One region of the Shewanella sp. HL-SH4 genome, then DNA from elsewhere that is predicted to be linked to it. Evidence: riboswitches for the same ligand, from Rfam matches in the RefSeq annotation. Region 1 holds a riboswitch; the other holds the start of a gene.

What was found. Region 1 has a riboswitch for lysine ahead of ACRWQL_RS03540 (Na+/H+ antiporter NhaC family protein). Riboswitches for the same ligand answer to the same signal wherever they lie in the genome.
Region 2: another riboswitch for lysine. It lies ahead of lysC (lysine-sensitive aspartokinase 3); the one in region 1 lies ahead of ACRWQL_RS03540 (Na+/H+ antiporter NhaC family protein).

Annotation. Positions count from the first base shown of each region.
Region 1 covers NZ_CP195037.1:601,395-617,413, forward strand. The annotation lists gene ACRWQL_RS03515 (MmcQ/YjbR family DNA-binding protein) at 28-399, shown strand; gene ACRWQL_RS03520 (hypothetical protein) at 458-1,243, opposite strand; gene ACRWQL_RS03525 (fumarylacetoacetate hydrolase family protein) at 1,259-1,918, opposite strand; gene ACRWQL_RS03530 (methyl-accepting chemotaxis protein) at 2,182-4,215, shown strand; gene ACRWQL_RS03535 (thymidine kinase) at 4,407-4,985, opposite strand; gene ACRWQL_RS03540 (Na+/H+ antiporter NhaC family protein) at 5,115-6,674, opposite strand; lysine riboswitch at 6,751-6,948, opposite strand; gene ACRWQL_RS03545 (electron transfer flavoprotein subunit alpha/FixB family protein) at 7,027-7,950, opposite strand; gene ACRWQL_RS03550 (electron transfer flavoprotein subunit beta/FixA family protein) at 7,952-8,701, opposite strand; gene ACRWQL_RS03555 (H-NS family histone-like protein) at 9,226-9,633, shown strand; gene rcsF (Rcs stress response system protein RcsF) at 9,759-10,154, shown strand; gene tsaA (tRNA (N6-threonylcarbamoyladenosine(37)-N6)-methyltransferase TrmO) at 10,235-10,966, shown strand; gene ACRWQL_RS03570 (acyltransferase) at 11,029-11,592, shown strand; gene ACRWQL_RS03575 (proline--tRNA ligase) at 11,737-13,446, shown strand; gene ACRWQL_RS03580 (ATP-binding protein) at 13,506-14,867, opposite strand; gene ACRWQL_RS03585 (DUF3369 domain-containing protein) at 14,871-16,019, opposite strand, start outside.
Region 2 covers NZ_CP195037.1:1,505,411-1,521,429, reverse strand. The annotation lists gene parC (DNA topoisomerase IV subunit A) at 1-608, shown strand, start outside; gene hutZ (heme utilization protein HutZ) at 775-1,317, opposite strand; gene hutX (heme utilization cystosolic carrier protein HutX) at 1,412-1,909, opposite strand; gene ACRWQL_RS07560 (TonB-dependent hemoglobin/transferrin/lactoferrin family receptor) at 1,952-3,988, opposite strand; gene ACRWQL_RS07555 (energy transducer TonB) at 4,353-5,117, shown strand; gene ACRWQL_RS07550 (MotA/TolQ/ExbB proton channel family protein) at 5,138-5,884, shown strand; gene ACRWQL_RS07545 (ExbD/TolR family protein) at 5,881-6,294, shown strand; gene ACRWQL_RS07540 (heme/hemin ABC transporter substrate-binding protein) at 6,348-7,298, shown strand; gene ACRWQL_RS07535 (FecCD family ABC transporter permease) at 7,335-8,351, shown strand; gene ACRWQL_RS07530 (heme ABC transporter ATP-binding protein) at 8,353-9,201, shown strand; gene ACRWQL_RS07525 (bacterioferritin-associated ferredoxin) at 9,320-9,511, opposite strand; gene ACRWQL_RS07520 (D-2-hydroxyacid dehydrogenase) at 9,684-10,610, opposite strand; gene arcA (two-component system response regulator ArcA) at 10,819-11,535, opposite strand; gene ACRWQL_RS07510 (DUF3293 domain-containing protein) at 12,154-12,585, shown strand; lysine riboswitch at 12,894-13,069, shown strand; gene lysC (lysine-sensitive aspartokinase 3) at 13,149-14,507, shown strand; gene ACRWQL_RS07500 (succinylglutamate desuccinylase/aspartoacylase family protein) at 14,511-15,635, shown strand.

The DNA.
Region 1 (16,019 bases):
TTCTTAGTCTATCACATGGGAGCCACAATGGATTTTGACACGTTAAGAGCATACTTGCTTGCCAAACCCGAAGCGGTTGAAACATTTCCCTTTGGGCCAGGCACACATGTATTTAAAGTCAAAAATAAAATGTTTGCCTTAATTGGCTGGAACAACGATGCTTTAATGATAAACCTTAAGTGTGATCCTGATGAAGCCATTGCATTATGTGATATTTTCTCGTCTATCACCCCCGGTTATCATATGGATAAAAAGCATTGGGTGTCGGTTTATTTTAATCAATCAACTGAACAACATATTCCAAATGGTGAAATAAAACGACTGATGGATAACTCGTTCATGCTTGTTGTTGATAAGCTACTCAAACACGAACAAACATCCATTTTATTGCACATGTAAATATTCGATACATTTTGAAATTATAAGCATTTACTGATACTTATTTTACATTCAAACTTCATGCTAGCTCATGCTGCATTATGAATTTCAGTTGCATCTCACCTAATCCTTGATATTGAAATTTAACCAAGGTGTCCATAGGGACTTTGATCACGCCACAGTATGACCCTGTAATAATGGCTTGGCCTTTTTTAAGGCTAATGCCCTTAGATGTTAAATAATTAACTAACCAATAAACTGGATTTTGCGGCAGGTCACACGGATGAATCCCGTTAAACGACCGTATTTCATCTTGATGGCTAACGGTGATGTTAACCTTACTAGCTTGATAGGCTAATGCTTTGTCAATTTCTGGCCCTAAATACAGCCCTTGATTACTTAAGCCATCAGCCAGCTTTTCGAAGTAACTGGCAGAATAATCAGTACTAAACCGTCCTTGAATTAATTCTAATGCCATATGAGTCGCACGTATGCCACTATCAATTTTTTCAATGCTGTATTCTTGATTAGCATCGAAGTCTTGACCTAAAACAAATGCGATTTCCGGTTCAATTAACCCAACGGCTTCATCACCTTTTTGGCTAGCAATGATTGTACAACAAGCTTGTTGATTAACTGCTGTTGCAATAATCGGGGCAAATATAAGTTGTCCATTATCTAACGGCACTAAACACTTCCACCCAGCTACAGCATTACCGGACAATTCAATCATCTGCTGCTGGACAGCAAAAGCGTCATCGATACTTTCTGGTTTAAAAAGCTCACACTCAGAAGCGGGATCCCTTACCTTACGTTGCGTAAAAAGGTGCTGGGTTAATTGATAAATTTGCTTGATATTTAACATACTTGTCCTTAATCACTAAATAGCCTGCCACTGCTGGGTTATAAGTGGTACGGAATGACTAATATCATATAATAACTGCTGATCTGAGTGGTACTCAATCCCCTGCCACAGCGTTAACTTAAACACGGTTCCAGCAATAACCTGCCCCACGCCTTTTGGCGTACCTGTCATGACGACATCCCCATCTTCTAAGGTAATAAATGAAGCCAGCTCATTAAAGATTTGTGCGGGTGAATACATCATTAACTGACTATGCCCTAACTGGGCGAGTTGATCATTTATCGTCAAACTAAAACACCATTCTTGGTTACTCGCACTTATCGGCATAAAGTCACTCAATATCGCCGATCCATTAAATGCTTTAGCCCGCTCCCATGGCAACCCTTTGGACTTTAACTGGCTCTGTAATTGACGTTTGGTTAAATCCAGCCCAATGCCTACCGCGCTAAAACGTCCATTTTCGACTAAAAAGCATAACTCAGCTTCATAGTGAATAGTTTCTTGATGAAAACTAATTAACTCAGCACTTATTGCGCTATTGGGTTTTAAAAATACCACCATATCGTCGGGGATATCATTGCCTAACTCATAAATATGTTCGACATAATTTCGCCCAATACAGACGATTTTTGAGGGAGTGACAGCGCCTTGCTGCCTGATCAGTATTTGCTGCATATTAATTTGCTAAATAGTGGAAAACATAAAGAATTATCCCGTATACAAAATAAAAGCACTACACTTAATTTAACCTTTGCCGATATAAGTTATCTTCATCGTTCAATATGACCTAAAAGGCTGCTATTAAATCACTTATTTATTTGCCATAAAATGTATTAACCATTGATTATATTGACTACACTGAAACGGCTTAATCTTATTTAAAAGCATATAATTATAATGAAAAATTGCTATTGCCATTATTTAGAAAGGGACCTCAAATGAACTTGCTTGAGCTAACAATCAAACAAAAAATTGCCTTGGGCTTTGCGACGATTGGTGTGTTGCTTCTTGCAGGAAGTAGCTTCTTTTATCGTTCGCTAACACAAATCCAAACAGCTAACACTAACATCGAAATCTTAGCCGTTCCTGTTCAAACACAAAGTAATGCACTTCAATTAAGCTTACTCAAAATGGCCAAAACAGGTAGTTTAGCCTTTTCACAGACGGGAAATGACAATATTAGTAGCAGCTTTGCTCGATTTAAGCTGTTACAAAATGAATACTCAATAACCTTTAAGGACTTATCAAATAAAGTCGCTGATCAACCTAAAATGAAACAGGCTCTAGATAATGTGACGCAACAATACTCACAATACATCAAGCAAAGTGAAACTATGTTCAATGCAAAATTAACCATTGAACAGGCGCGTGCAGATTATAAAAAGCAGTATCAAAGGTTTCAAAAAATAAAAGATACCGCCAGTAATAGTATGATCGATTTAGAGATAATAGATGCAGGCGATCAAGACAATTTATTGGCAGAGGTTATAGGGACAGGCACTCGATTAGACGATACCATCTATAATATGGGTAATATCATAGGTGAAGTTGCTCGATTTACAGATTTACAGAATGTCAATAATCACCAGCAAGATATCTTAATGATGGTTAATAGTATTGAGACTAATTTTCAATTTTTAAAACAGCAAACTGCAACCCTGCCAGCAGATGATTTGTTAGCTATTTTTGCTGAACAATTCGAGCAAATGAAAGCCTTACTCGATACACCGGGCACGCTATATGAAAGTCAGCGTAAAGTGGTTGAGGTAATCCAACAGGCTGATATGGCATATAGTCAATCAAATCAATATTTCGACTCAAGCTTTGCCGAGCTAAGCAAGTTAATGATTTTAGCAGATCAACGTTTTAACGACTTTAAAAACGTCGCATCCGATGAAATAAGCACGGCACAAACCTTAGCGATTGCGTTAGCGTTAATATTCATCGTACTTGCTATTATCATTTACTATTTTACCTCTAAAGCCATGCTAGGCCCACTTAGAGCGGTTAATCATGCTTTGTCTCGTATTGCTAGTGGAGATTTATCTAAACGTCTCACAAAGCGTAACGATGATGAGTTTGGCGAGTTGATGGACAATATCAACAAGCTATCAGATGATTTAACTTCACTATTACGAGATATTAGCCGCGATGCACATCTATTAGATGAATCGGCAATTAACTCACAAAATCAGGGTCAGAAAATTGCTGATGCAGCCAATAGTCAAATTCATCAAATCAATCAAGCGAAACAACTCGCAGAACACATTCATCAAAGTTCGAATTTAGTGAATAAGCAGACAAATGAGTCGGCTAGCCAGATAAGCCTAGCTTCGGAACAAGGCAAGCATGTCAAAGGTATTGCTGATGATAACCGTGGTCGAATTGAACAGTTATCAACTGGGTTAATTGACTCGGTTAACATCATGAATAGCCTAAGTAAAAACAGCGATAACATTGGTGGAATATTAGTTACTATCAGCGCTATTGCAGACCAAACTAATCTATTGGCCTTAAATGCGGCAATTGAAGCTGCACGAGCGGGAGAACACGGCAGAGGCTTTGCCGTAGTCGCCGATGAAGTAAGATCCCTTGCCTCAAGAACGCAATCATCTACCGCTGAAATTCAAACCATGATAGATGCTCTGCAGCATGAAACCACAAATGCGGTGAAAGCGATTACCCAAGGACAAACCCAAGCTAACCAATGTGTTGAACAAAGCCAGGCACTTCATGATGCCATCGAACATATTGAGTCGGCGCTGTTAACCATAGATAAAATGAGTCAAAGTATTAATCATGCGGCACATGAACAGGTCAGTTTTAGTGAGCAAATTGAGCATACTATGGCTGAAACAGCAGAGTCTGCTGAACATAATGCAGAAGAGTCCTCAGCAATGGCGAAGCGAAGCCAGGAATTAAATCAATTAGCCCATTCATTAACCGCATCTGTTGAACGGTTTAAGTTATAGTTTTTGAGAACTAAAGCATTTGAGTGTTAAAGACGACATTAAGTGCGCTAGGTATTTAATACTTAGAGATAGAAGTGAATGCTCAAAGAGATAAGTGAAATGATATTGTGGTAATTAGTATCGTTATAATCAAATGTCACTTTAAGATTAGATTTTTAAAGTGACATTTTCATCATACTAGCTTAGCTGGGTTAATCCCATAAAAACTCTCTAAAGTGCTTACGGCAAACCGATTCATAGGTTTCATTGCCGCCTATCGCCACTTGCTCACCTTCTTTCATTGGTTTGCCATCACCATCTAAACGAACCACCATATTGGCTTTGCGACCACAATGGCAAATCGTCTTTAGCTCAACTAATTTGTCAGCCCAAGCTAATAAATATTGGCTACCAGTAAATAGCTCACCTTGGAAGTCACTTCGCAGCCCATAACACAATACAGGGATATTTAAATTATCCACCACATGAGTCAGCTGCTTAACCTGTGCTTTTGACAAAAATTGGCTCTCATCGACAAGTACACAATGAATATGTTTCTGTTGATGTGATTGACCAATAATATCACTCAAATCATCGCCACTGGCGAACACTTGCGCATCAGTTTGTATACCAATTCGTGATGCAACAATGCCAACGCCATAGCGATCGTCAATTGATGCTGTCATAACTAACGTGTGCATGCCACGCTCGCGATAATTATAAGAAGATTGTAATAATGAGGTCGATTTACCCGCGTTCATCGACGAATAATAAAAATACAGTTGCGCCAAAATAATGTCCAATATTGTTGCTTTACTAAATTCTACTTTGATATGACCATTAACCACAAATAATAATGCCGCTTAATAACGATTGAGCGGCATTATTAATCATAAATGTTAACGATAAATGATTAACGGCTAGCGACGCGCATAAAAAGCTAACGCTAATATGCTTATCACAAATACCAGGCTACAGGCGACTAAACCACTGATTAATGAGCCAGTAACGCCAAGTACTGTATAGCCAACGATACTGATAAGCGCGACAATTAAGGCATAAGGTAGCTGAGTGATAACATGGTCTATATGATGACAACTGGCCCCTGTCGATGACAAAATAGTGGTGTCGGATATAGGTGAACAATGATCACCAAAAACAGCACCAGCAAGCACAGCTGACAGCATAGGTAACATCATATTTGAGTCGCTTCCCATTGCCATATCGGCAGCAATTGGCAACATAATGCCGAAAGTACCCCAGCTTGTGCCGGTTGAAAAAGCGGTAATGCCTGCAAGAATAAATAACACCACAGGTAAAAGCTCAAAAGGAATTGAACCTGTAACTAAACTTGCCATATATTTACCGGTTTCTAGCTGACCAATCACACCAGCAATAGACCAGGCAAACAATAATATATAGATAGCGGGTAACATTGAACGCGCACCAGTAACCACACCTTTAAAAATCATCCCCATCTCTAACTTTTGAATAAAAGCTAAAATTAACGTAATACTAAAACCAATGACTGATCCATAAAATAGTGATTGGCTCACTTGAGTATTTTCAAAAGCGCCTAAAATAGTAAAGACTTTACCATCGGCTGCAAGCACATCTGCACCGCTAGTTATCATAAAGTAAACTGTGGCAACGATTAATGTCAAAATAGGTAAAAATAAACCAATTACTTTCCCCGTATCTGCTTCAGGCAGGTCAGCGTTTGCACCAGGGGGAAGGCCTTTAGATTCATCATAAAGCTCACCTTTTTTGGCATTTAATTCATGTTGCCGCATAGGGCCAACATCAAGACCGAACAAGGCAACACATAATAATAACAGTAACGCGAATATGGCATAAAAATTCATCGGGATCATTTGGACAAACACACTCAAATGACCTGATTCAGTAAAGCCATGCGCGGTTAAAATGCCACCAATCAAGGCGATAATGTAGGCCCCCCAGCTTGAAATTGGTGAAATAACGCAAATGGGAGCCGCTGTAGAATCTAATAAATAAGCTAATTTTGCACGCGAGATATGGTATCTGTCGGTAATGGGTTTTGAAATTGAGCCGACAACTAAACTGTTAAAATAATCATCGATAAACACCACGCAGCCTAAAAAGATGGTCATTAACTTGGCATCACGTTTACTGCGAATATGCCCTTTAGCCCAATCAGCGAACGCCCTGGCTGCGCCACTAACGGTTATTAAAGCGGTTATCATGCCTAGCATGACTAAGAAACCTAAGATTTGTAAATTCCAGCTATTTAGCGCGCCATCACTCCAAACCAGCCCTTGGACTGTGTTGAGCAAAAATAGACTACTATCCCCTAAAGAGAACTGAGTAAGTAATAATGCGCCGACCACAATCCCCACCCCAAGGGACAGTAATACTTTACGGGTGATAATAGCCAGAACAATGGCAACAAGAGGTGGAAGTAAAGATAGTGCCGAATCGGCATGACTAAGTACGTTCATTATTTATTCATCGAGTATGTATGAATGGAGGCGACTGAACCGGTGTAAGGTAATGTTATACCTTAGAGACACCTGTCCTATCAGTAGCGCTCCATAGTAATTTATCTTTGTCATCCCGACAAAAAATACTATGGCAGTGCTGCACCTATTTGGCGACAACACCAGCTGTATTGACCGATATCAATAGCAACTTCGGCATTAAATCCTTTCAAGGTAAATCACAGGCATCACCCTACTTACCTTTACTATTATTTAATGCACCTCTACTTAAAGGGTAAAAATGCGAGCACATAAAAACATAGCGGCCGTAAGGTTACCACCCTACGGCCGAATATTGTGACACAAATCACATTTACAACAAATTATTCAGTGCCGGAATAGCCACAAATAAATCAGCTTCTAGTCCATAATCAGCTACTTGAAAAATTGGTGCTTCAGGATCTTTGTTGATCGCGACAATTACTTTAGAATCTTTCATACCCGCAAGGTGCTGAATTGCGCCAGAAATACCGACTGCAATATACAAATCAGGAGCAACAATTTTACCTGTTTGACCGACCTGTAAATCGTTAGGGACAAAACCCGCATCAACTGCGGCGCGCGAAGCCCCAACAGCGGCACCTAACTTGTCCGCTAGTTGCTCTAGAATAGCAAAGTTTTCACCGCTACCCATTCCACGACCACCAGAGACAATAATACCAGCATTACCTAATTCAGGACGAACTGACTCAGTTAAGCTTTGTGATACAAACTCAGTACGCGCATTAATCACTTCGTCAATATTGGCTAATTCAGCACTGCCAGTTGAAGCAACCGCATCAAATGCACTTGAACGTACTGTCATGACTTTTTTATCATCTAAGCTTTTGACTGTCGCTAATGCATTACCTGCATATATTGGACGTATAAATGTATCTGCGCTTTCTACGTCAATCACTTCAGATATTTGCGCCACATCTAATAAGGCAGCAACACGCGGTAACGTGTCTTTACCTACGCTTGAGGCTGCGGATAAAATATGTGAATAGTCTGCAGACATACTCAAAATTAACTTAGCTAAGTTTTCGGCTAATTGGTTAGCATATACAGCTGAGTCAGCCACAATGACTTTATTAACGCCAGCTAATGTTTGCGCCATTTTGGCCGCTTCACTACATTGAGCTCCCGCCACTAAAATGTGAATATCACCACCAATTGCAGTAGCCGCTGCAACCACTTTGGCTGTGTCGGCTTTTAAATGCACATTATCGTGTTCAGCTAAAACTAAAATGGTCATATTAGATCACCTTCGCTTCGTTTTTTAATTTTTCGACAAGTTCTTCAACAGAAGACACCATGATGCCAGCTTTACGTTCTGCTGGAGGCGTAACTTTCAATACGGTTTGATGTGCTTTCAACGTTACACCTAAGTCGGGGATAGATAATATTTCCAGAGGCTTACGCTTAGCTTTCATAATATTTGGTAATGAAGCATAACGAGGTTCATTTAAACGCAAATCAACTGTCACAACCGCTGGCAATGGCATTTTCAACGTTTGTAAACCGCCATCGACTTCACGGGTTACCACAATAGTCTCGCCATCAATTTTAACTTCTGATGCAAAAGTGGCTTGTGGCATGTCAGCAAGTGCTGCCAACATTTGGCCAGTTTGATTGTTGTCACCATCAATAGATTGCTTACCAAATATCACCAGTTGAGCCTGTTCTTTTAGCTGAACGGCATGCAGTAACTTAGCAATTGAGAGTGATACTAACTCTTCTTCGGTTTCAACATGGATGGCACGATCTGCACCTAAAGCCATTGCCGTTCTTAATTGTTCTTGCACCGTTTTCGGACCAACGCTAACAACAACAACTTCAGTCGCAATTCCAGCTTCTTTGAGGCGAACCGCTTCTTCAACTGCAATTTCACAAAATGGGTTTAATGCCATTTTTAGATTGGCGGTATCAACATTTGAATTATCAGCTTTTACTCTGACCTTTACATTGGCATCAACGACGCGCTTTACAGGCACCAATATTTTCATAGGGTTTCCTTCCTACACCTTGTCTATAGACAACACATTGGCCAATGCCAATGCAAGATAGCTCAACTTTACGACCTGTTAACGTTAACGTCAACCTAAGTTAAACGCTTGTTTGAAAAAATATAGCATACAAATTGGCAAGCTAAAGTAACATTTTTCACTTATATGTACCCTTCATGTCGTTTTTAACAGCCTTTTTAGGCTAATTAATAAAATAAGCTTATTTTTGATAAATTAAATTGATCAAGACTCAATATCTTTCTATTATTACGGTTATTGATAAATACTATTTTATTAATTTGTTATTAATTTATTTGAATGTATTGCTCAAAAATAAAGCTTGATGTTAAAAGTTAACCTCGAAGGAATTTATTTCTAAGGAATGAGATATTTTTGATTATGCTTTTAGTACTGACATGTATCAATCAAGATTAATGGGCATAATATGCGGCATTTATTCATTCAACGTCAGAACTAACAAATAAAAACTATGTAAATTCCAATTCATTAGGACGTTTAATATTATGAGTGATTTTTTAGATATTTTAACCCATGGTCGTCGTTTTAAAGCTGCTGTAAAAGAACTCAGTATTGAAGATCTTACCGATCTTGCTGCAAAACTTGATAAAATTATCGTTGAACGTGAAGAAGAAGCCAAAGCAGATGAAGCGGCAAATGCTGAAAGAAATGCTCTTATTGCTGGTATTTTAGCTCAAATCGAAAACAGTGGTTTATCGATTGAAGATCTTGGCGAAGTCACAGCAAGCAAATCAGCACCTAAAAAACGCGCTCCTCGTCCAGCAAAATATCAAATCACCTTAGACGGTGAGTTAATTCAATGGACTGGCCAAGGCCGTATGCCAACGGTATTTAAAAAAGAAGTTGATGCTGGTAAATCCATGAGTGCCTTTTTAATTCCTGGCATGGAATAATAGTTCAAGCATTAATAATAAACGCTTACTTCGGTAGGCGTTTTTTTTAAACAAATTAAAGTTTGCCTTTACCTCTAATAAAGAGAGAGTAAACTATAATTAAATTGAATTAAGTGAGCACATCTATGTTTTCGCCTATCCTTAAAGTGTTAACCCTTTCATCTTTATCTTTATTATTAACAGCTTGTGCAGGTGACTATGCCTTTAACAGTAATCTTGATCCCAAAGCGATTAATGAATACTTTAAAGTGGGTGATGTCACTGTTTATGAAGAAAACAACCTACCAAAAGGCAATTATGCCATTATTGGTTTAGCTGAGGGTGAGGTTTGTCAGGAGCAATCAAACGATGCACCTGCATCGATTCAAGATGCAAGAACTAAAGCCCGTAAAAAGGCTGCAGATATGGGTGCCAATGGCATTATTATCAAACAATGCTTGATCATTGAAGAACAGGATAAAGCCTGTGTTAGTCGCAGTTTGTGTATTGGACAAGCCATTAAACACGAGCAAGAAAAATAATATTTTATTTTAGTCATTTTATCGCTGCAATATCAGACTTTATTATATTGCAGCTCCTTTTTATACCTAGTTGATAAGCCATCATGTTTACATCTCAAATTAGTGCAGTCGCAATTTGCCGAACCCCTTATAAACAAAAATTTGGTATTCCTCGCCAGCCAGGATTAGTCGATGTAAAAGGTTATATTGAACTTGCTCCAGCGTTAAATACTGTTGATGCAATTAGAGGAATTGAACAATATTCTCATCTATGGTTATTATTTTGTTTTCATGAAAATTTAGCTCAAGGCTGGAAAACAACCGTTCGTCCACCTCGTTTAGGTGGCAACGAAAAACTGGGTGTATTTGCGACACGTTCAACTTTTAGGCCAAACGGTATTGGACAGTCTGTGGTTAAATTACACGGTATTGTGAAACGAAAAGGCAAAGTGTGTCTTGAAATATCCGGCATGGATTTATTAGATGGCACGCCTATTATCGATATAAAACCTTATATTCCCTTTTCAGATGCCATTACAGACGCCAAGGGCGGTATAGCACAGGAGGCGCCTGAGTTAATAAAGGTTGTTTTTTCTGATAATGCGAGTATTCAGTTATCAACACTTGCAGAAAATGAAAAATATGCTCAATTACAGCCGCTAATTAGTGCAGTATTAGCCCAAGACCCCAGGCCTGCTTACAAAAAAGCAAAAGAGGATCCAAAAATCTATCAAGTCGCCCTATATGACCTTGATATTTTGTGGCAGGTGATTGATAACCAAATTATCGTATTAACGTTAAAACCCACGTCTGTGGTTTTACTTGATGAGTAAACGAGGACTAAACGTTGGCATTACTCGATTACCAAAAACAGCAGAAAAAAAGACTGTCCTGGATGCCCTGGCTTTATTTCAATCTCAAGCCTAAGTTATTAGAATGGGCTACGCCCTGGCAGCAAGCTATTCAAATTAAATTAACTCAACTTGAAACCATTAGCATTGGTCAGCAATGTTTTATTGCGCCTGAAGCAAAGTTATTTGCAGAGCCAGGTCGAAATATTACTATCGGCGATAAATGCATGATTGCTGCGGATGTCTTTATGCACGGGCCTATAACGTTAGGCGATGAAGTGGCTATTAATCATAGTTGCAGTTTAGATGGTGGTCAGGCAGGTATTCATATTGGCTCACAAACTCGCATTGCAAATAATGTCACTGTGTATGCTTTTAACCATGGCATGTCACCCGACTCGCCTATTTATCAACAACCAACATCATCAAAAGGCATCATAATAGGTCAAGATGTATGGATTGGCGCTCAAGCGGGTTTGGTCGATGGCATCACCATAGGCGACAAAGCCATTATTGGGATGGGTAGCATTGTGACTAAAGACGTCGCAGCATACGCTATTGTGGCTGGCAATCCGGCTAAAGTGATTGGTAATAGACGTGATAAATAAGCCTTATCTACCGCAAAACAATAATTCAATGTCTATATCCCAAGTTGTTAAAGTAACTTTACTCAATGACTAATAATCAGGTGACATAAACGCTTCAAGTGCTAAAATGACCTCCATTGATTTTTACTCATAATGGATACTGGAATGCGAGTTAGTAAGTACCTGCTTTCAACACAAAAAGAAACCCCTGCAAATGCAGAAGTCATTAGCCATCAGTTAATGCTACGTGCGGGTATGATCCGTCGTAATGCGTCAGGTTTATACAGCTGGTTGCCGTCAGGTTTACGAGTTCTTCGTAAAGTCGAAGGTATCGTGCGTGAAGAAATGAACAATGCAGGTGCTATAGAAATTCTTATGCCGTTAGTCCAACCTGCTGACTTATGGATGGAAACTGGACGTTGGGAAAAATTTGGCCCGGAACTACTTCGCTTCCAAGACCGTCATAACCGTGATTTCGTATTAGGCCCAACTCACGAAGAAGTGATTACAGACTTAGTACGTAAAGAATTAAGTTCGTACAAACAGTTACCGATAAACCTCTATCAAATTCAAACCAAATTCCGTGATGAAGTTCGTCCACGATTTGGTGTTATGCGTGCTCGTGAATTTTTAATGAAAGACGCTTACTCATTCCATTTAGATCAACAAACCATGGATGAAACTTATCAGTCCATGTATACCGCTTACAGCAATATTTTAAGCCGTATGGGATTAGAGTTCCGCCCTGTTCTTGCTGATACAGGCTCAATTGGTGGCAGTGTTTCGCATGAGTTTCATGTATTAGCGAACAGTGGCGAAGACTTAATTGCTTATTCTACTGGCAGTGATTATGCAGCTAACATAGAGAAAGCTGAATCGCCAATGCCGACGCTAACCCGTCAAGAACCGACTCAAGAGCTAAAGCCAGTCGATACACCTAATGCAAAAACTATTACTGAGTTAGTTGAACAGTTTAGCCTTGATATCACTAAAACGATTAAAACATTAATTGTTAAAGGCGCATCAGAAGACGCACCTTTGGTGGCATTAATTGTGCGAGGCGATCACGAACTCAATGAAATCAAAGCCGATAAACTTGAAGCGGTTGCATCACCTTTAGAGTTTGCCACTGAAGCTGAAATTCGAGCGGCTGTAGGTGCAGGACCAGGTTCTCTTGGCCCTGTAGGATTGAGCATGCCAATTATTATCGATCACAGTGTGGCGGTGTTAAGCGACTTTGCTGCTGGTGCAAACCAAGATGATAAGCATCTCTTTGGTATCAACTGGGAGCGTGACTTACCTTTAGCGTTAGCTGCCGATATTCGTAATGTGGTTGAAGGAGAAGCTACACCAGATGGTCTGGGCACCTATGCAATGGCACGTGGTATTGAAGTGGGTCATATTTTCCAATTAGGCACTAACTATTCAAAATCAATGAACGCGACTGTACTTGATGAAAATGGTAAAGCCCAAGTATTATTAATGGGATGTTATGGTGTAGGAGTTAGCCGTATAGTGGCTGCCGCTATTGAACAAAACCATGATGACCGCGGGATTATTTGGCCTGAATCAATTGCACCATTCCAGGTCGGTATTTTACCGATGAATATGCATAAATCTCATCGCGTTGCAGATATGGCTGAGAAACTTTACGCTGACTTACAAGCTGCTGGTATAGAAGTACTGATGGATGACCGTAAAGAGCGCCCTGGAGTTATGTTTGCCGACATGGAGCTGATTGGGTTACCTCATGTTATCGTTATTGGTGATCGTAATATCGATGAAGGTGTATTTGAATATAAAAATCGCCGTACAGGGGAGAAACAAAACATTCCTTTCGATCAAATCATGACGTTCTTATCCGCTGTGAAATAGTATTGAACCAACTGATTTAAATACCTTAATATAGAAAAACGCACTTTAGAGTGCGTTTTTTATTTTGCCTTGATAAATATTTCAATTTCGAGACCTTTATTTAACTCTGACACAATATTTATTCGCCCACCTAATTTTTGAGTCACTAAATTATACACAATAGACATGCCTAATCCGGTTCCCCCCAAATGCCTAGCAGTCGTAAAAAAAGGCTCAAACATTCTATCCTTAACTTCTTGGCTTAATCCTTTTCCATTATCTTTATAAAACATTTTAATTTCGTCACCGTAAACCTCTGCCCCTAAAATAATGGTTTTGTCACCGATAAAATCATCTGGGTAAGCATGGCGAAAACAATTCGATACTAGATTTGTAAATATTTGAGCAATTGCACCAGGATAAGACTCAACCATGATTTCTTCCGCTAATTGAATATCCAAATTAATATTCTGCTTGCGGGTTAGTGGTCTTAATGGCGTAGAAATTTGCCCTAAATATTCGGTTAAATTAAAGTATTCTTTCTCTAAAGTCAGTTGATCCGCTGCTGTTCGCTTAAAATTATGGACCAATTCTGCTGCACGGGATAAATTACGTTCGATAAGCAATAAACCATCACTCATAGTACTGATAAAATATTCAAACTCTTTCTCATCTAACTCACCAGCAGAAAATAATTTTTTAAGCTTATTCAGCTCATCAATACAATGACTGGTTGAAGTGACTGAAATACCTAGAGGGGTATTAACCTCATGCGCCACACCAGCAACCAAATTACCGAGCGCTGCCAGTTTTTCACTTTCTATCAAACTGGCTTGAGTCGCTTTTAAGTGGGTTAAGGTCTGCTGGAGCTCTTGGGTGCGAGAGGCAACGATAGATTCCAACTTAGCGTTAAGTTGCTCTAATAAAACTTGTTGAGTACGTACCTCATTTGCATTTATTGCACGTCCATACAAATCGGCTAAAGCGCCAACAAAGACTTCCTCATCACGACTCCACTGCCTTATTTGGCCTCTATGTTCACAGCAAATAATACCAATCATTTTCCCCGCATGCCGAATAGGACTATCTAACATAGATACAATCCCCTGAGGTCCTAGATACATATCAACAAATTCCGACGTGGCCGAATGCACACAAGCGTTGTCGGCTGAGATGATCCTTTCAGAGTCTAATGCATTAAAATAACAAGGGAATTGTTCACGCGTTAAGCTTATGTTCTGTTGTTTAGATTCATTATCTAATAACAAAAAACATGCTATAGATTGCTTGTCTTCCGATAGCAACCAAATACCCGCTCTTTCGACTCTAAGTCCTTGACAAACTGACGAAATAATAAGCTGAGAAGCACTATTTAAGTCGCCTTTATCAATCAACTCTGATTGGCTTACAGTAAATAACACCTTCTCAAGGGACGCATTCATGTCTTAATCTACTGTTTTTGCGCAATCAGGCATATCACGCTGAATAGCAATAAACCTATCCATCAACTCAAGGCTTGCTTCACACATTTTAGGGTCAAACTGCTTACCTGATTGCTCATTTAAATACCCGATAACCTTTTCAACTGGCCAAGCATCTTTATAGCTTCGTTTTGATAACAGTGCATCAATAACATCCACTATGGCCATGATACGTCCCTCTATCGGTGTTTGCTCGCCAACTAACCCTCTTGGATAACCTTGACCATCCCAACGCTCATGGTGAGTGTAAGCAATTCTAGCGCCCATTTTGGCAATAATGCGATTAGAAGCCGCTAATAAGTCATAACCCTTTTCTGCATGGGTTTTCATTATTTGCCATTCTTCGTCAGTTAATTTACCCGGTTTATGTAGAATGCTTTCCGGTATGCCGATTTTACCTACATCGTGCAAAGGTGCTGCGTAGCGAATTGTCTCGATAAAATCATTACTAAGTTTTAAGTGCTCGGCAAGTATTTCACTCATCAATGCGACTCTTCGAACGTGTGCACCGGTCTCTTTACTGCGCTGTTCAATCGCATCGCCAATAATTAAAATAAGTTCTTTTTGAGTTTGTTGTACGTTTTCTTTACCAGCAAGGTTTTCAAAAGTCAGGCTAACGTTGGCGGCAAATAACTCTAAAATTCTTACCTGCAAAGGTGAAAGTGCTGCATTATGCTCTAAATATAAAATACTGGTTACATCATTACCGAACTCGTAAAAACCTACATAAATATTATCGTGCACAACCGACGTTCTTAATGCGATAGCCTCAATGATATATTCTTTAACATCGCCTGGTAATGACTCAACACTGTCTATTTCACTATAACTCACCAAACCGCCAGTAGCTGCAAGTAAGTTCATTTGAGTGTCTTGATATAGATCTTGATGATAACTGGTTAAATACAATGCTGAACTGTCTAAACTAAGTAACTGTAGGGTTTGTTCTAATACCGCACTGCCAAAATGATGTAATGTATTACTACGAAGCACTGAAGAAGATGCAGAAATAACTTTCTCCATTCCACGCTGACTTTGCTCAATGGTTTTAATGTCACGATATGAGCGTAATGAGGTATATACACACGATTTTAATTTGGCAGCTGTTAACTC
Region 2 (16,019 bases), 900 kb from region 1:
CTTTACCATCGGCTAGAAGCCAGGGCGAACCGATCACGACTCGCTTTAATATGGCGCCTGGCGCTGTGATGCGACATGTCATTATGGGCGAAGATGAGCAGTGTTATCTATTAGCCAGTGATGCGGGTTATGGCTTTATTGGTGCTTACTCAGACATGGTCAGCCGTAATAAAGCGGGTAAGGCTTTGTTATCTTTACCAGCTAATGCGCAGGTGCTAACACCTAAGCTTATTACTAAAGGTGCTGATGATGCTTTATTAGCCATCACTAGTGAAGGGCGTATGCTGATGTTTAGTTTAGATGCCTTGCCACAATTATCTAAAGGTAAAGGCAATAAAATTATTGGTATTCCAACCGAGCGAGCCAAAAACCGTGAAGAATTATTGATGCACTTAAATGTAGTACCAAGTGGTGCAGCGGTTACCCTTTGGGCTGGTAAGCGTAAACTCACCCTTAAAGCCAGTGATTTAGAACACTACCGTGGAGAACGTGGCCGACGTGGCGCTAAACTGCCAAGAGGCTTGCAGCGAGTAGACAGCGTTGAAATTGAAGCTATGGGTACTGTCAGTGATAATAACGTAATTGATAAGCTGGACATTGAAGAGTAATTTATCGAATCAAAGTCAGCAGTTAAATACTGACTCGCTATACAAGGCTTAATGCAAAAAAGCTCACGTTGTTAACGTGAGCTTTTTTGTTGATTTATAATGATGATTTTCAGTGAGAGGGAGTAAAAAATTCAGCCAAAATGCTTGTTCTAGACAAGTATAAACATTAGGCGATTTTAACTATTTTTTCCGCATTACCGTGGTGGCCATCACGCTTCCAATCTACATCTAATAGCTCCGCGCCTGACAAACTAAATGCCTGACCAAACCCTTTAACATATAAACCCTGGTGTGGATTGAGCTTAAATAGATTAAAGTCGGTTAGCACTGCTAAATTATCAATCATCTCGCCAAAACGTGCAGATAATGCCGCCACACCTTTGGTAAATGCTTCACTGTCACGGGTAACTATTTCAGCAGTTGCATCGAAAGTTAAGCGTTTACGGGCAAATACACTTTTACACTCTGACTCATCCTCAACTAACATCACCGACAGTTTTTGACTGACTTTTAAATTAGTGCCATGGCGAGCCATTTCACTCACTAAAATATAAAAGCCATCATCAGCGAGGGCAAACGGTGCATAACTAGCATTAGGTATACCATCGATGTCTTGGGTAGCAAGCTGTAGGCTTAAACGTTGCCCTTTAAATTCCTCAATTTCTGGTAGTAGCTTTTCTCGTAAACGTTGATCTTTATCTGCCGACATCAGGATTTTCTCCTCTGTATTGATACGTTGTCTAATCGTTTTATCATTGAGCTGCACAGCAAGTACTGCTCAACTAAGTGCTTTAAGCTTTGGGTTACACGTTGTTTTTTAATGCCTGAAAACGTGCAACTTGATCGCTTAGCAATACGCGTTGTTGATCTCGGCCTAAATACACTTTAAAAATCACTTCACCTTGCTGGCCAAAAAAGTTAATTGAATGACTTTCTGACCCGCGAAATGGCTTACTGATAAGTGCAATTGTGCTCACATCGTCCAATTTTAAATGGCCGTGTAAACCATCACCTTTGGTGATTAAGTTGTAGTACCCATGCGCGTATTTTCCTTTTGGGAATGGCCCTTTAAACTCAAAAACACTGCCTGATATCGAGATTATCGTCGTCATCGGCCCCCATTCTGGTAGTGAGGTCAGTAAGGTATCTTTTTCAGTGAGCGGCAATAAAGCCAACTGCTCTGTAGGTAAAGCCAGTACCACCTCAAGTTCAGTGGCATTTAATTCGGCAGCCACTTGTGCGGGCATTGCCGCTGGGTTGTCATTTAAATACTGCTTAATTATGTCGACTGATATCGCCATGGAATAGCTCCAATGTGTTGGTTAATGTGCGAGATATCATCATTAGAATGAATAACGTGCCGCTAATTTGAAGTTTCTTCCTTGTTCGTACAAGGTTTGCCATGCTTGGCGATATTCTTCATCACCGATATTTTCAATGGCAAAGTCGACACGTAAACCTTCAAAGGTGCCCATCGCAGGCTCCCAGGCTACGTAGACATCCCATAGGGTGTATGAGTCATATTGTTGCTTGTTGGCTGTGGGTAATTGATCTTGTTCTGCAACGTAATTAACACGTGTGCCCAATTTCATATCGCCTTCCATGATAGATTGCGATAAATCAAAGCCGATTTTTTGAGCCGGAATATTTGATAAATATTGGTCAGTGGTTTTATCTTTACCTTCTGTTTGACCGTAGTTAACCGCTAGGCGAGTTTGTTGATAGCGATAACGAGTTGTGAATTCAAAACCCGTTAATTTGGCTTCATCGACGTTATCCCACGAGGTTGTTTGCTCAAGCCCAGGAATACCATGAAGCGGGTTAGATACGGTTTGCTCGATAAAATCATCCACATCATTACGGAACACGCTTAAGGTCATGGCTAATTCATCATCACCCGCTAAGTTAGTAAAGCGCATATCGGCCTTAATCTCTTTATTTTGTGCTTTTTCAGCACGTAAATTTGGATTGATTTGGAAGGTATTGCATAAGCCATTAGGTAAGAATCTTGGAATGGACGGAATACAATAATGTGAACCTGTTGAATACATTTCTTCCATGCTTGGGGCGCGAAATGCTTCATCATATCGTGCACTTAAAGTGAGCCATTTAGTGGCGTCCCACATTAGACCAAGGGAAGGGCTTAATGCATTGTCATCAGACGACAGGTTTAAGTTATTACTTTGATTTTTAAAGGTGTCATAACGTACCGCGGCATCTAAAGCTAAGTTGTCGGTTAATGCGATATCGGCTTTGGTAAAGGCGCCCCAAACCGACGTTTCACCATCAATACTATCAGGACGTTGACCCACTTGATTATAGTCGTCACGGACAGTATTAATCTTGTCTTGATAACCATCAACACCATAGGTCAGTACAGTAGAAGCAAACGTTGAGCTATTATTTAAGCTAAAACCTATAGTTTCAAATTCAGTGGTATCGAATTGACCTTTAGTCACGCGATCCTCGTCAAAGCGAGTATTGTTCCAATAAACGGCGCTATTAAGATCAAGTAATAAGTTGTCAGTGGGATTAACTGTGTAGGCCACAGTGACATTTTGATCTTGGGTATTACGTTGGACGAGTGGCACCGAACTGCCGACATTCGTCGAGGGGTTACTTGGGACTAATTCGTCGTTATCAGCAAGTCGTGCTGAAAATTGCAGACGCTGATCATCGGTTAGTTGCCAACCTAATTTGGCTAAGCCACTTGTGGATTCTGCTGCACTGTTTTCAAGGGCTTGGTCATTGCCTATTTTGACGTTGTTACTGTCGTGATAGCTGCCACTTAATAGCCAATCAATTTGATCCGCTAAACCGTAAATGGTGCCACTGGTTTTAATTTTATCACCATTATTTTCAAAACCTTGCTTAATGTAGCCACCAAACTTGTCGTCTTGCTCTAAAAAGTCCTGAGCTGATTTAGTATTTTGCGCCACAACGCCGCCAATTGCGCCACTGCCCCACAAACTACTTGCTGGGCCGCGTATTACTTCAATTGAGCTGAGTAACTCAGGGTCCATAAAGTAGCTACCACGATGACCAGAGTTAGTGTTCTGACGTGCGCCATCAATAGTTTGTAACACTCGTTGACCACTTAATCCTCGAATTTCAACACCTTGAGATGAAGCGCGAGGGCCATTGGTAACGTTAACGTTAGCTTGATTTTTCAATGCATCTGCAACAGAAGAGGGTTGCGACTCTTGTATATTATCTTCGCTTATCACCACGACACTGCGGCTAGTATCGGAGACTTTTTCGTGAATACGCGTTGCGGTAACCAATACTTCATCAAACTCAGTAACAGTCTTATTTTCGTGTGCATATGCGGTGGTACTGAAAACCATTGCCATTGCTACAACGAGTGGCTTTTTGGTCATTGTTAAATCCTTAAAGTCATAAACTTGTAATATTGTTGAGTACGCGGTGCAATCACAATGCTGATAAATGCAGTTTTGTTAACAAGCTATTGAGCAGAAAATGTGAGGTTACTTAAGCACTAAACGTAATCATTGACGGGTTATTTCCGCACTCTACCTGATAACAAAATATAGATCAAATGAAAATCATTATCATTTGCGATCTCATTATTGTTAATGTATATTCTGCTTATTAAATATAATCTTTCGACATAAACCACTGTAATTAATAGGTTTGTAAAGAATGTAAACATTCTGAATATGACTTACTTTAATGGGAAGTGTTGATTTTTGACCACACAGATACTGTAGAAGAATATTGCTGATGACGCCTAAACGATATTTTGCTTTTGGATGTATAACGATTTTAATTCAAGGGGGAGTACTTGCCTCTCAAGTGAGTGAGTCGACTATTCAGCTATCTGAAGGTGCTGCAATGGGCGTAAAGCAAGCGGTCAGTGTCGTTATAGCTATGCAAGCTAGCACTCAAGCTCAACGTACGGTTAACGCTGCAAAAGAACCGACTCAAATTGATGAGCCTATCGTAGAAACCGCAGTTAACCTTAAACCTATCGTTAAGGTTAAATCAACGGCTCATACCATGGTGACGCCTGGGGTTAACCCTGAAAAGATTATAGCAGCGGTTAAAACCGTCCAACCTTTATCTAAATCTACCATTCAACCCGCTATTGATGCAGAGGTTATGAAAGCTGATATCGATGATTCAACGCTTACTTATTTGGCTAGCCTTGCTGCGGAGACTTTGCCGCAAAAAAACTCAGAATCCGCTTCGCTTGGTGTCACTCAGCAAACAGTGGCCTTGCCACAACCGACATTTTCAGCGCCTCCGGCACAGCCCCATTACCCTAAAGCAGCCCGTAAACGTGGCTTTGAGGGCACAGTGACTGTGGAAGTGATGTTTAACCAAATTGGTGAGCAGTTATCGCTCACGCTGGTGGATAGCTCGGGATATAACTTACTTGATGCCGCAGCGATAGATGCGGTTGAGCAATGGCAGTTTTCCGCTCCGACACCGCAAACCGCTTATGCATATACGGTTAGAGTGCCAGTGAAATTTGCACTTAATTAGTCTCAACAGAGGAAACCAATATGTCTCAATCATTATATTTGCAGCTTTCAGACCAGTTAGGCTATCTAACTTGGCCAATGATTATCTGTGCTTCTTTAACGCTGTTAATTGTGCTTGAACGTGTTGCACTTATTATCAACGAGCTATTAAACCGTGATGCATGGCTGACAGAGCTAAGGCAACAAGCCCGCAGTGCGACACCCGAGAAACGGCAGCAACTTATCACCTTATTAAGCCAAGGCCGTAGCATGCTAGCACAAGGAAGCGCATTGCTGTTATCCCATGGTGGACAGCCCCGTTTAATGCGTGAAGAAATCTTAAACATGTGGTTATTAAAGCAAAAAGATAAACTGCAATCCGGTTTAAAGGTATTGCACATTATTGGTGTTATCACCCCGTTACTTGGCTTATTAGGCACGGTACTTGGGCTGATTGAAATGTTCACTCAATTAGGGTTATCAAATGGCCCAGTGACCCCGTCACAATTAGCCACTGGCTTGGGGCTTGCGATGAATACCACTGCGGCAGGATTGATTATTGCCGTACCCGCAATTACCTTGTCGAATTTATTGGGTTTGTGGGCTGACAAGCGTTGTAACCATATCGCCCATGGATTAAATCAATTGAATCTGTGGCTAGAGGGTTTTGATCAGGCGTTAAGTATTGGCTCTGATGAACCCTATCGAAAAGTATCAGCTATTGTTCGCGCCCAGATGACTAATGCATCAACACCAATGACAACTGAATTAACGGAACCAAATAGATGATCTGCGCAGAGACACCTGCTGGACAATCTAGTACTGGGATAGATTTAACCGCACTTATCGACATTATCTTTATTGTGTTGGTGTTTTTATTACTGACGGCAAATACCCAGCTGCTGACATTACCCGTCGAGATACCTACTGAAGCTAATTCTGAATTAACAGCCTTGTCTCAGGAGCAGCATATCGCGATCAATATTTTAGCCACTGAGCCGTACTGGGCATTAGAGGGTGAAACATTTACTAATTTTGATCAATTTGAAGCCGCTTTTATTCATATATTGAATGATACCCCTGATATCCGCGTGGTGGTGGCAGCAGATAAGAATGCGCCTGTTCAGCCGCTAATGACGCTATTAGCCTTATTGCAACGACAACAAATTAGTAATACTCAAATTTTAATGGAACCGTAACGGTAGCCATCATATAGGCGATTCAGCACGATTTATTTATTCGGAGTTAAGTTATGTTCAAGCTACCCCAGTTATCGCAGACACAACAGCTATCTGTGTTGAGTTCAAACAAGTCATTACCCACCAATATGATGAGGATGACCGCACTGCTTGTTAGCATCGTTTTTGGACAAGCAGCTATTTTTAGCCAAGCTGCAATCGCTGAAAATCGGGTTGTCAGCGCTGGCGCTGGCATCACCGAACTTGTGTTAGCTTTAGACGCTGGTAATGAGTTAGTGGGTGTCGACTCTACAAGTCATATACCCGCTGCGCTAGATTCTGTAGCAAAGCTGGGTTATCACCGAATGTTGTCTGCGGAAGGCATTTTGGCACTCTCACCGAGTTTACTCATCGGCTCAGATGCCATGGGGCCTAACAGTACGCTTGAGGTACTGAGTAGCGCAAACGTTAAGGTGGTGAGTTTACCTAGTGCAGAGACTGAGGCTGAGCTGCTAAGTCATGTTGATCAAATAGGAGAGTTACTGTCCCGTAAGGCGCAGGCGGTTGAGTTAAAAGAAGAAATTGTACTTTCATTTAGTCGATTGAATGCTAAACAGCAGCAAATAGCCCAATTAGGCGAGGCACCTAAAGTACTATTTTTATTATTACAACCCGACAGGCCCGCTCGTGTCGGCGGTAATGGCACCGCTGCTGACATTATTATCAACTTAGCAGGTGGACAAAATATTGCAGGCTTTGACGGCTACAAAAGTGTTTCACAGGAAGGGATTTTAGCGCTCCAGCCTGATGTGATTCTTATTTCAAACCGCAGTGACACTGAGTCAATCGATCCCGCTAATGAACTGCTTCAAGCCATGCCTTTACTTAAACACACCCCAGCGGGTGAGCATAATCAAGTTAGCAGTCTGCCATCTCAAGCATTACTGGGTGGGCTGGGCTTAAGTGCCATAGTGGCGGCGGATAAACTGGTTAGCGATTTTATTATGATGAAAAAGCGTTCATAACAGGCATAGTAAAAGTCGACTTTACTAAGGAATTCCATGGAAAATCAACGCTGGCTTTGCCCTTGTCTATTTACTGCATTGGTGGTTACCAGTCTGTTATCTGTCAGCATTGGGCCGTTACAAATTAGTCCGATGACCAGTTTCAACGCTATGGTGAATTGGGCTACCCAACAAGACTTTACCAGTGTTGCGCCACATGAGCAGCTAGTGATTAATAATGTGCGTTTACCACGTACCTTACTAGCACTTGCTGTTGGGGCAACGCTTGCTCAATGCGGGGCCGTCATGCAGGGCTTGTTTGGTAATCCTTTAGCTGACCCTGGCATTATTGGTGTGTCATCCGGCGCCGCTTTAGGTGCAGCTATTTGTATTGTGCTATTTCCACATGGCGGCGAATACCTAGTGGCTTTCAGTGCTTTTTGTGCTGGGTTACTGACCACTTTAGTGGTGTATCGATTGGCGTCCAGCCCTAGTGGTACTTCTGTCGTTTTACTGCTGCTTTCTGGCGTTGCGGTTGCCGCTTTAGCTGGTGCAGGTATTGGTGTACTGACTTATATGGCCAGTGACATGGCGTTACGTGATTTAACCCTGTGGCAAATGGGCTCAGTTGCCGGTGCGCAGTGGCATTATGTGATCCTGAGTTTAGTCGCATTAGCCGTCATCAGTTGGCAGTTTAATCAAAATGCTAAGGCACTTAATGCATTATTACTCGGTGAAGCTGAAGCACGCCATTTAGGTTTAGATGTCGATAAACTCAAATTTAAGCTAATTGTACTGTGTGCAATAGGGGTGGGAATTGCTGTCGCTGCAACAGGGATTATTGGCTTTATTGGTTTGGTTGTGCCGCATTTAGTCAGAATGCTGATTGGCCCGGATCATCGTTTATTATTACCTTTAAGCGCTATTCTAGGCGCCGCCTTGTTAGTCATTGCTGATATAGGGGCTCGCTCAATCGTAGCGCCATCTGAGCTGCCGGTCGGGCTAGTTACCGCTTTACTCGGCGCGCCATTCTTTATTGTTCTGCTTCTTAAACAGCGTAATAAGTTAGGGTGATATGCTGAAAAATTTAACGATGAAACCTTCACCGTCTAATGCGGTATCGGCAAATACTAATGCTAAGGCTAATGCGCGAACCGTGACTGTGAGCATGACCAATTTATCAGTTAATATAGCTAAAAAAACCGTCCTTCAAGATATTAATCTTGAGCTACATTCAGGGCAGGTGACCGCTTTACTCGGGCCAAATGGGGCTGGTAAATCAACTTTATTAAAGAGCTTATGCCAAGAAGTCTCTTTAGCTAGCGGGCAGATATCTGTTCTAGGGCGCTCGCTTAAGGATTGGGATCGTGCGCAACTGGCCAAGTCATTAGCTGTATTGCCACAACATGCCTCATTGACGTTTCCTTTTAAGGTATTTGAAGTGGTTCAAATGGGGTTATATCCACTGACACTAAGTCAACAAGAGGGTGATATTTTAGTCGTTCAACAATTAGATAAAGTGGCTTTGTCAGCGCTGAAAGATCGACGCTACCCAACGCTTTCAGGGGGTGAGAAACAGCGGGTGCAACTAGCACGAGTATTGGCTCAGCTTGCTCAAGCTGGCAGTTCTCCTATTTTACTGTTAGATGAACCGACCTCTGCGTTAGATTTAGCGCAGCAACATAGGGTGTTAGCTTTGTCGAGATCGTTAGCGCTGGATCATAACTACTCAGTTATTGTGGTATTGCATGATCTTAATCTCGCTTCTCGTTATGCGGATAGATTAGTGATTTTGAATCAAGGGATTGTTGTGGGAGATGGCAGCCCTAGTGAAGTATTAACGGCAGATATAATTAATCAGGTCTGGCAGTACAATCCATTAATTATCAAAGAGTCTGAACATTCGACACCGCTATTCTTTTAGCTGGATGGATTGAAATATGGAAGTGATAAATTATTATCGAAATAAGATGATATAAATAAAAAATGCAGCCATCTGGCTGCATTTTTATTGAATCAGGGGCTTTAAATAATCTTGTGGTTTAGGCCACTTCGTAGAAGTTTGGCTCGAACTCTAATTGAGTGCTAATAATCTGGCTTGCCATTCTGGCACATTTACCACATTGATCCGCGACGCCTAAACGTTTTCTAACATCAGCTAACGAGCAATCGCCTTGGCGAACTGCTTCTTTAATTTGCTTATCTGTAATTGCATGACAAAGACAAACGTACATATTAGCCTCTAGAACTCAGATGAAAAAGGGATATCAATATAGTCATTCCCTTGGATGAATCTAATTCTAAATGAAAACGGTTATCATTGGCAATAACTTTTTGGATAAAAATACGACATTTATTGTTTTTATACTGTCTGCAATATAAGGTGTTAAATTAAGCTACTGATCTTTAATAGCCTTTATCAAAATCGACAATAAAATTTAATGGTTGTTGATTTTGCCATAACTGATAATTGCTGCTAAATAGCGCAACAATTTGCTCGGGGAAGCTCGGTGCAGCGATATGAGGAGTAATAATAGCATTAGCACATGACCAAATTGGGTGCGTTTTAGGCAAGGGTTCTTGACTAAATACGTCCAAAATAGCCTGTTGATTTGGTGTTTGATTTAATTGAACTGTGAGTGCATCTAAATCGAGCACATTGCCACGTCCTAAATTGAAAATGATGGCTTCTGGTTTTAGTAAGCTTAAGTTTTGCTGGTCGAGAATATTATCGGTGTAGGGGGTATTAGGTAAAATACTGGCCACTACATCGGCTTGACTGAGGTGTTGAGCTAAGTTATCAATACTATCGACCCGATCAAATCCATAGGCTACAGTACCTAATCGATTTATCCCTGTTACTGTCATCCCAAAATGCTTCGCTGTTGCTGCAATATGTTGTGCTATTGAGCCTGTGCCAAGTAGCAGTAGATTTTGACCCTGCAGCGTTCTATAACCTCCTGGTAACCAATTTTTTTGCTGCTGTTGCTGTTTATACTTAAGGTGCTCACGCTGGTGAGCAAGTAAATAACCAAATAGATACTCACTCATTAACGAGCCAAAAATACCTCTAACATTCGTCAGTAGATAATCACGTCTCAGTGTTGGCATGACAAGTTTATCTACACCCGCGAAGGTTGATTGCAGCCAACGTAAATTTTTAGCCTGACTAATTAATGGTGCAGCAAGAGCGGGTTCGGCAAACCAAATATCGGCTTCAATAATACTGTCTGACTCGTTATTTAAGATGACTAAATCGGGTAAGTTGCATTGGGTTATTAACTCTCGATAAATTTCATTTTCGCGCGTCAGTAACAGTAACTTATTGGCCATGATGGATTAATCCATTTAATGTTCGTTAACGGTAGATAGCAGTATATTAGGCATGGGGCATAACGGAATCAAATTATATAAACTTTAAATTATCAGAATAGGGGGGTAAATCAACTCGCCTAATTCATACCATAAAATAACCTCAGATATAAAAAAACCGAGCATAGGCTCGGTTTTATTTTATCGTACCATATGTGATGGTCGATAATTAATCTTCTAAGTGACCACAAAAACGATAGCCTTCACCGTGGATGGTCGCGATGATTTCAGGCGTATCAGCTAAGCTTTCAAAGTGCTTACGAATACGACGAATGGTGACATCAACAGTACGATCATGTGGCTTAAGCTCACGGCCAGTCATTTTCATTAGTAGATCTGCACGGGTTAATATTTTGCCCGGGTTTTCTACAAAGTGAAGCATGGCACGGAATTCACTGCGTGGTAACTTGTAAGATTCACCCTGTGGATTAACTAATGAGCGGCTATTAATCTCTAAGCTCCAGTCATTGAAACGGTAGTATTCAACAGACCCTTTCTCTTCGCTCTCAGTGACGGCACTGTTTACACGAGTTAATAAGTTACGCGCACGAATGGTTAATTCGCGTGGGTTAAATGGCTTAGTGATGTAATCATCAGCACCAATTTCTAGTCCTAAAATTTTATCAACTTCGTTATCACGACCGGTTAGGAAAATTAAGCCGATATTGTTGATTTCACGAAGTTCGCGCGCTAATAACAAACCATTTTTACCTGGTAGGTTGATGTCCATCACCACGAGGTTAATTTTATTTTCAAGCATGGCTTTGTGCATTTCAGCGCCATCATTAGCTTCAGTAACAACATAACCTTCAGCTTCAAATATGCTACGTAGGGTATTACGGGTTACAGCTTCGTCTTCAACAATTAAAATATGTGGATTTTGCATAATAAAATTACCTAAAAATTAATAAAATTTGTTATCTAGCATTGGGCTAGTGTTTACGTACGCTTAACTGCATACGTTAGAAATTCTGGATTATTGGTGTTTAACATTGTCTGCCTTGAATTTAAACACTCTCTTATTCTCTAATGTTTTTAATTGCTATTTTAAGCAATAGCTTAGAGTGAGTTTTACTAAGACTTAAAAAACCTTTCATCATGGCAACAATACGTACCGCTGTAGACTGTGAACCTAAAGATAGTTAAAAGTTCCTATTTAGACATAACTAAAATGAAATTTTTAAACAGACACCTAACAATATGACAGTAATTTTACGGCGGTAAAGTCTTAGCTTAATAGTATTAATCGTAAAAATTTGCCTTAAAAGCTGCTTTTTGTGACGATCAATCAGTAAGTGACGGCTATTGTACCCTTTATTTGCATTTGTTAACAAATGAAATGTTAAAAAAAATAATTTATTAAGTATAAAAAATGAGTGTGATTATGCTTAGTTAATTGATTTAAAACGGTTAAATTTATATTTTGTTGCTGTTAAATTTACATTTCTTTCGCTATTAAATTCTTTCTGCTACACTCTTTTGGGCTTATTTAGTGGGATTTATTATGCAAAATGTTATCGATACTGTGTGGCAGGACTATCAAAAAACGCACTTTTTGCTAACCCAGTCATTATCACCTGATTTTTCTTTCGCTATTATTACTGCTCATAACCCATTAGGGTGCTTACTTACCCCAAGTCAAAACCGCCTGTTAGATCGTGAACTGCAACTAAAAATCCTTCAATATCAAAGCCCTTACCGTTGCTTAATGGGGGTAGCACCTGATTTGTCACATGTTGAAAAAAGTTGGGCTGTTTTTATTGATAAAAATCAAGCTGTTGAGTTAGGTCGAGAGTTTAAGCAACATGCAATTTACTATGTTAATCAAGGCTTGTTATCGCTTGTAGCCTGCTTTGATCAGCACAAAAGTGAGGTGCAAATGGGGGCCTTTAATCAACGTTTACGTTTAGTCAGTGATTTCCCTGAATGTTGTTAAACTGCTTTATTTTCATTTGTTAATTTTTAATTGGGACAATAAATTTAACAAATGAGTGTGATGAGCTAATACCAACGACTGATTTTGTATTAAAGCTCTGTTTACCTCACTATTTGCATTCTGCATTTACAATGTCATCTTTATCATGCCCATAACTTACCCAAAACCACATCTAATCGCTTTTTTACTGCCAAATCCTCATTGTACGTTACTGCAAATAATGCATTTGTTTATTTTTACTCAACTTGCAATCTTGCGCATTGACTTAACCCTAGGTTTATTGTTATTTTGCTGGTCCCTCCTTAGGGAGGCACAGAAGAGGAGCGTTAACTAGGTAGTAAGCTTGAGGAAGACCAATTCCCATGACAGCTTATGAGGGAGATTAACGCCGAGATACAATAAGATTTGGTTAACTTATTTATCGGTCGCTTAGGTTGAATCCTAGCGATTGTCACCTGTTATTTGGTGGAGAGCTTCTGGTGGTGATTGCTGTTTCCCTTCTTTAAGGGTGCGTTATCTTTGCACCAGGCTCTTCGAACGAAGTTTAGTTCGGAGTGTATTATATGTCGTTAAATCAATTAGTTGCAGCCAAGTTTGGCGGAACCTCTGTTGCTGATTTCTCAGCGATGAGTCGTTGTGCTGATATCGTTTTATCTAATCCTAATACCCGTTTAGTGGTGGTCAGTGCATCTAGCGGTGTAACCAACTTATTAGTTGAACTTACCAGTGCTAATGTCAACGACGAACGTCGTCTAAGCTTGCTTAAACAAGTTGCCCAAATCCAATATCGTATTATTGATGAATTGAGCCAGCCACAGGACATAGCTGCGCAAATTGATAAGCTTTTAAGCCGTATGTCTGTGTTAAGTGAATCATTAATTCTTGATCGCAGTAAAGCGGCTATGGATGAGCTGCTGTCTATGGGAGAGCATTGTTCGTCGGTATTATTCTCTGCTGTTATCCGTGAAAAGGGCGCATCTTCCCAGGCTTTTGATGTACGCCAGGTGCTTCGTACCGATAGCCATTTTGGTCGTGCCGAACCTCAAATTGAACAAATTGCTCATTTATCGAGTGATTTTTTACAACCGCTATTAAGCACCAGTATTATTGTTACTCAGGGATTTATTGGGGCCGATGAACAGGGCCGCACCACAACATTAGGTCGTGGTGGCAGTGATTATTCAGCCGCTTTATTAGCTGAAGCTTTATCTGCCCATGCGGTAGAAATTTGGACCGATGTTGCTGGCATTTACACCACAGACCCACGTTTAGCCCCAAATGCCCGCCCGATTGCTGAAATCAGTTTTAATGAAGCCGCTGAAATGGCCACTTTTGGTGCAAAAGTATTGCATCCAGCAACGATACTTCCAGCTGTTCGCCAGAAAATTCAGGTGTTTGTCGGTTCAAGTAAAGACCCTGAAGCGGGTGGAACCTGGATCCGTCATCAAGTAGAAGATACGCCAGTTTACCGCGCGGTGGCATTACGCCGTGACCAAACCTTATTAAATCTGCATAGCTTACAAATGCTTCACGCCCAGGGTTTTTTAGCTGAAACCTTTGCTACATTAGCGCGCCATAAAATCTCGGTAGATTTGATCACCACCTCAGAAGTGAACGTGGCGCTAACATTAGATAAAACAGGCTCTGACTCAAGCGGCCAGGGCTTATTAAGTGAATCGTTATTGCAAGAGTTATCACAACATTGTCGGGTAAGAGTGGAAGATAACTTAGCCTTAGTGGCGATTATTGGTAACAGAATTGCTTCTACAGCCGGTATTTGTAGCCGAGTATTTCAAGTATTAGAAAAATACAATGTCCGTATGATATGCCAGGGTGCTAGCCCGCATAATTTATGTGTATTAATTGATGAAACTCAAGCGGCAGACGTTGTTAAAGCATTACATCAAAATCTTTTCGAGTAACCTATGACAAAGCAAATGATGACTAAAGCATTGCGCACATCACTGAATGTAGGTGAACTCGCTGCTGGGCAATCCCTTGATGTGCCTTTATTCACTTTTAAAGGCATCGACAGCAGCGCACCGACCGTATACGTTCAAGCCAACGTGCACGGTGCTGAAGTGCAAGGTAATGCGGTAATTTATCAACTAATGACCTTGTTAGAAGAGCTTGAGGTTTTAGGGGATATTGTGCTTGCTCCTTTAGCCAACCCGCTGGGTATTAATCAAAAAAGTGGTGAGTTTACCCTAGGCCGATTTGACCCAATAACCGGTGTTAATTGGAACCGTGAGTACTTAGAACATAAAATCGACATAGCTGCCTGGTATGAACAGCATCAAGATTTACCTAATGATGAGCTGATTAAATCGTTTAAGGCAACACTAATTGAGGCTTGTCACACCAAGCTACAACAGCCTTGGGGCATCACTACAGGTCATAGATTAGCGGTGAGTTTGCAGTCATTGGCTCATCAAGCCGATATCGTGCTTGATTTACATACAGGGCCTAAATCCTGTAAGCATCTGTATTGTCCTGAGTATGATCTCGACTCAGCTAAGTTTTTCTCTATTCCATACAGTTTGATCATACCTAACAGTTTTGGCGGCGCCATGGATGAGGCTGCGTTTTGTCCCTGGTGGCAACTAACCGATTATGCCGCGAGTAAAGGCCGTCATTTTGATGTGCCAGTGGCAGCGTTTACCCTTGAGCTGGCTAGCCAAGAGCGGATTGATATGGCAGATGCTTTAGTCGATGCCAATGGTATTTTGGCTTATTTAAGCCATCGTGGGGTGATTAAACAAGCTATTGAACCTGCAAAACTGTCGCGTTATGGCTGTTATCTAAAAGATTATAAAAAGTTTCATGCTCCGCAATCTGGCATGGTTGAGTATTGCGCCACAGTCGGTGAGCCATTGGCAGCAGGGCAATCTTTAGTCAATATGCTGAGGTTGGATTTATACGGTTCAGACAAAGCGGTTACACCGCTGAGTTTAGATAAAGACTGCGTGCCTATTTTGCACTTCGCCTCGGCGTCTGTTCATCAAGGGACTGAGTTGTATAAAGTGATGACCAATTTGTTTGAGCTTTGATGTTTCTGACAGCCATGGAAGGCTTGCTAAATTCTTCAAATAAAGAATTTTGACTATTTAGATTTATATTGGCTAACGTTTTGTACTTTTTTAATATTTTTTGGATTCTTTATGGTATATCAAACCATCCCCATTTTTATTGCAAAGCAAATGCGCAAGGCGTTAAATACCATGTAACTTTGCATTGCAAAGAACTTAGAATCGTTGGCTGTTTCATTTGATATTTTAGTCAACAGCTAGGAATGTCTGAGTGTAGAGTTGATTCTTTAGAGTGACTATTTTTAAGAAAGATCATATTGAAAGGCTAGAAATACATCGCATAGCATCGTAATAAAAGCTTAGGATTGATTTCAGAAAACTTGTTTTTCAATGAATTTGGTTGTT